DNA from 2 places in the Jeotgalibacillus aurantiacus genome. Region 1 is predicted to be linked to the other one. Evidence: riboswitches for the same ligand, from Rfam matches in the RefSeq annotation. Region 1 holds a riboswitch; the other holds the start of a gene.
The links. Region 1 has a riboswitch for S-adenosylmethionine ahead of H7968_RS02075 (LLM class flavin-dependent oxidoreductase). Riboswitches for the same ligand answer to the same signal wherever they lie in the genome.
Positions count from the first base shown of each region.

Region 2: linked by a shared signal. The riboswitch ahead of H7968_RS12200 (O-acetylhomoserine aminocarboxypropyltransferase/cysteine synthase family protein) and the one ahead of H7968_RS02075 (LLM class flavin-dependent oxidoreductase) in region 1 are both predicted to bind S-adenosylmethionine.

Region 1 is NZ_JACNMS010000001.1:449,434-451,637, forward strand. It holds gene H7968_RS02070 (ATP-grasp domain-containing protein) at 1-190, opposite strand, end outside; gene H7968_RS02075 (LLM class flavin-dependent oxidoreductase) at 211-1,269, opposite strand; SAM riboswitch class I at 1,360-1,467, opposite strand; gene H7968_RS02080 (hypothetical protein) at 1,579-2,190, opposite strand.
Region 2 is NZ_JACNMS010000003.1:505,358-507,561, reverse strand. It holds gene H7968_RS12200 (O-acetylhomoserine aminocarboxypropyltransferase/cysteine synthase family protein) at 1-1,142, opposite strand, end outside; SAM riboswitch class I at 1,255-1,369, opposite strand; gene H7968_RS12195 (hypothetical protein) at 1,712-2,204, opposite strand, start outside.

The DNA of each region.
Region 1 (2,204 bases):
AACGGTGTCCGCGCGTATGAGATGAGGCACTCATTCTGCTGTAAAATACACCTTCAGGCGGCTCTTCTGTTAAATCCACAATTCCCTCGTCTAAATGCCAGACTTCATAAGGAACCTCTAATTCTTCAAGACGCTTCGTTAAATGAACCGTCCACTCATCATTTTCATGTAATACATATACTTTACTCATGCTGTCACTCCTTCAAGTTGTTACGCATTGACCTGCTTTAGCAGTTTACGCTTTTCTTCAACCAGTGGCATAACCTTCTTTGAGAAACGCTCCATCTCTTCAAGCTGCGGAGAGAATTGAAGCAGTAACAGGTCAAGACCTGCATTTTCATAAGCAACAATCCGGTCAGCAATCTGCTCAGGTGTCCCAATTAAATTAGGACGCAGTCCGCGGTTGGAAACCGAATAATCCATTAGCTTTACCTGCTGCTCTAGCTGGGATTTGCTGACGAAATCATTATACCCGGCATATCCGCTTACATCTTTCACGTCTGTGATGCGCTCAAGCTCAGCCTGAACCTCTTCCTCCGTATCACGGCAAATGATAAACGCGGCCATTCCGAATGAACCGAACGGATCTTTTCCTGCTGCAGCGCGGCGTGTCTTCATGTCGGCAATTTTCGTTTCGATTTCTTCAAGCGTTCCACCGTGCATCACATACGAGTCACAGTGCTCAACAATCGATTGCTTACCACGGGGGCTCTCACCGCCTGCATATAGAATCGGATTCGGACGCTGAACCGGTTTAGGCTCAAGCTTCGTATTTTCAATGTCATAGAATTTTCCTTTGAAGCTGAATGTATCTTCTGTCCAAAGTCCTTTTAAAATCTGAAGGAACTCATCCGTACGCTCATAGCGCTCATCATGCTCTGTAAATGCGCCGCCGTACTGCTTTGCTTCCTCAGCCCACCATGCAGACACGACATTCAGCGTAAAACGGCCGTTGGAAATATGGTCAATATTTGACGCCATTTTAGCAGCTACAGCCGGATTATGAAAGCCCGGACGGATCGCCGTCATGATCTCAATTTTTTCTGTTACAGCTGCAAGTGCAGCAGCAGTAGACCACGCTTCAATCGAATCACGCTCAGGTCCCTTTATATCATTTAAATATAATTCAGCAATCAGTGTCGTATCATATCCCCAGTTTTCAGCGGACTGAATGACCTTTTTTGCATAATCAAAGGTTGGCGGCATGTTTTCATCTTCTACGTTACGCAGCCATCCCCCGAAAATCGGAAGCCAAAATCCATATTTCATCTTTTCCACTCTCCTTTAAAAACGGTCGCACGTGATTTTGGGTACAAAAAAACTTCTTCTGAGACAGAAGAAGATACTCGCAATACTTCTGTCTTATCTTCCAGGCAGCATTCGCCTGATGGATGTAGCACCTTTCTGACATAGTCAGCGGTTGCCGGGTTTCACAGGGCCATATCCCTCCACCACTCTCGATAAGAGCTTATTCACTTTAATACGTTAATCCTATAACAATGCTTGGTATTCGTCAACACATAAAGTTTGGATTTTCAGAAAATTGTGTTCTGATTCTTATCGTCTATACGATTCTATTTAAAACGGCACATCCTCCTCTGTCCCGAACACATCATTCAGTTCCCAGCCGTATGAATCGACCACAAAGCCGATTGCACGAACGGTTTCTCTGTCTGTAGGATCATAGGGAATCGTCACTTCCCCGGTATCAGAAGAAAATGTATAGGAATATACCCGGAGTGACTCCTCATCCACAATACGCGTAACCTCCTCTACCTCTTCCCAGGCAATGCTTTGTTCACTAAGACTCCAGAAAGAGTTCGCCTGTGCCCCGTCCTCATTTAAATAGGCATAGTGATAAACTGAAAACACAAACAAAGGCAATGTCAAAACAATAAGGAGAATATGTACACCTGTTAGCCTATACGTTTTACGCTTCTTTTCCGCATAAAGCTTTGTAAATAAAAACGATATCAGCGTAAGACCGATTATGACCATTCCTGTACCGAATGCTAAAAACGCATCCATTGGTCTGATAAATGACCAATGATCAGCAGAAAAAAACAATAGATCCTGAATCAAGATCACGACAAATCCCGGTATAAAAAATGCCATGATGATCATCAGAAGTCCTGCAGTCAATAAATACTTCATCATCGAATCAGCATCAAAATTTCTTCGCTTCTTCATCCCCATCCCCCCGC
Region 2 (2,204 bases), on a different contig from region 1:
GGATGAATGATCAGTGATTTCGCATCTCCAACATTGGCTACATGGGACCAAAGCTTTGTGTTGTCGATGACTTTTCTTCCTGCCTCACGTCCGCCTTTAATCCCGAACACAATGATTGAGCCTGGACCTTTAGGGAAATATTTTTTCGCCAGCTCATGTGAAGGGTGATTTTCGAGTCCAGGGTACTGAACCCAATCTACGGAAGGATGCGCTGCAAGATAGTCAGCGACCTTCTGAGCGTTTTCAACATGTCGTTCGAGGCGTAAATGCAACGTTTCAAGCCCCTGTAATAAATAGAATGCATTTTGCGGACTCAGGCACGCTCCGGTATCACGCAGCAGGTTGACCCGAAGCTTAGCAATAAAAGCCGCTTCCTCCAAATCAACAAAACGCAGTCCGTTATAGCTTGGGTCCGGCGTTGTAAAATCCGGGAAACGGCCGTTATCATAATTAAACTTCCCGGCATCCACCACAACACCACCGATTGTCGTACCATGACCACCGATCCATTTCGTTGCCGAGTGAACAACAATATCGGCCCCATGCTCAAATGGTTTATTCAAATAAGGAGTCGCAAACGTGCTGTCCACAATAAGCGGAACCCCTTCTTCATGAGCCACCTTCGCTACCGCTTCCGTATCAAGCACATGCAGGCTCGGATTTCCAATCACTTCAGCAAACACTGCCTTCGTTTTCGGACCAATGGCTTTTCGGACATTTTCAGGATCCGATACATCAACAAACGTTACATTGACGCCATAACGGGGCAACGTTTGCGCAAATAAATTATAGGTTCCACCGTATAAGTTCGTAGCTGCGACAATATCATCACCTGCACTCGCCAGATTCAACACTGCATAGGTGATCGCAGCCATTCCGGACGAAACAGCAACAGCCCCCACTCCGCCTTCTAAAAGAGCAATCCTGTTCTCAAACGCAGCAACCGTCGGATTTCCGATACGCGTATAAATATTGCCTGCCTCTTCTAAAGAAAACAGCTTCTGCGCATGCTCAGCACTGTCAAACACATACGACGTTGTCTGATAAACAGGAATCGCACGTGAACCAGTCGTTGGATCCGCTTCAGTAGCACCGTGTAATAATAACGTTTCAATATTGTACTGCGGGTTTTCGTTTGTCATGATCAAATCTCTCCTTTAGTGGTTGAATAAGTTGTCGAGTGGCTGCGGTAAAGGGATAAAGGAGAAGAGGGAAAAGAAAAACCCCCTTCATAAGAAGAGGGTTTTGATCCTCCTCTTATCTTTCAGATCAGTCCGATCTGTAGGAATTAGCACCTTTCCAAGTCAAGGCTGACTCGTTGGTTGCCGGGCATCGCAGGGCCTAGTCCCTCCGCCACTCTGGATAAGAGTTTATTAAGTTATGGTTTTGGTATGCATTGATGTTAATCTCTTGTTGAGGATTATAGAGCGGTTGGAAACAGAAGTCAACCTTTTTCTGAATATTTTATTTATTGGTTTTTAATTTATTTCTGTTTAGAAAATTGGTCAGGAGGCCCCCTTCGCTTTCCACGGCCGCGCGGTGAGCCAGCTAGCGCTTTGCGCTACGCTGTCTCACCTGTCGCTCCTCTGCCGTAGGAGTCTTCGGGGGCCTCCTGACCTTGGGAACACTTCAATCAAAATCTAATATTCCGAATAACTTTTAGTTCAAAAATTAAACTGGATGTTCTTCAGTTGAATGATGTATTAGATTTTTATTGCTCAAATTGATAAATTGGATCGTTTTCGTCGTATTTCAGTTCCAGACTTTCCGGAATTTGAAGGTGGTAAATTGTTAGGCCTTCTCTGAAGTTCATATTGGATAATATATGCGGGTCGCTATCCATGAATTGTTCATTGACGATTGATGGGGTGAATTGAGCGTACTCTAAATCAATGTGAGACTGTTCAGGGATTTTCAGAATCATTGTTCCCTGTGAGTAAGTGAATTCACTTTTCCAAAAGTCTTCTGAGACATCAACTCCATTTACTAAGAAAGGAGTTGCATAGGTGTCAATTAGTATCTCCGCATCCAGTCCGGATTCTTCTGTGATAATAATGGTGTGATTGTGAGAAGTATAAATCCCAGTTGAATCTTTAAGCTCCAATGTCTCTGTTTGCAACTCAATCCTTTCCTGTCCCTTGAAGTATTTCTCATCAATTTTCTCAAAGTTTCTGTTCATGGCCTGTTCCTGTAATGTCGAGTTT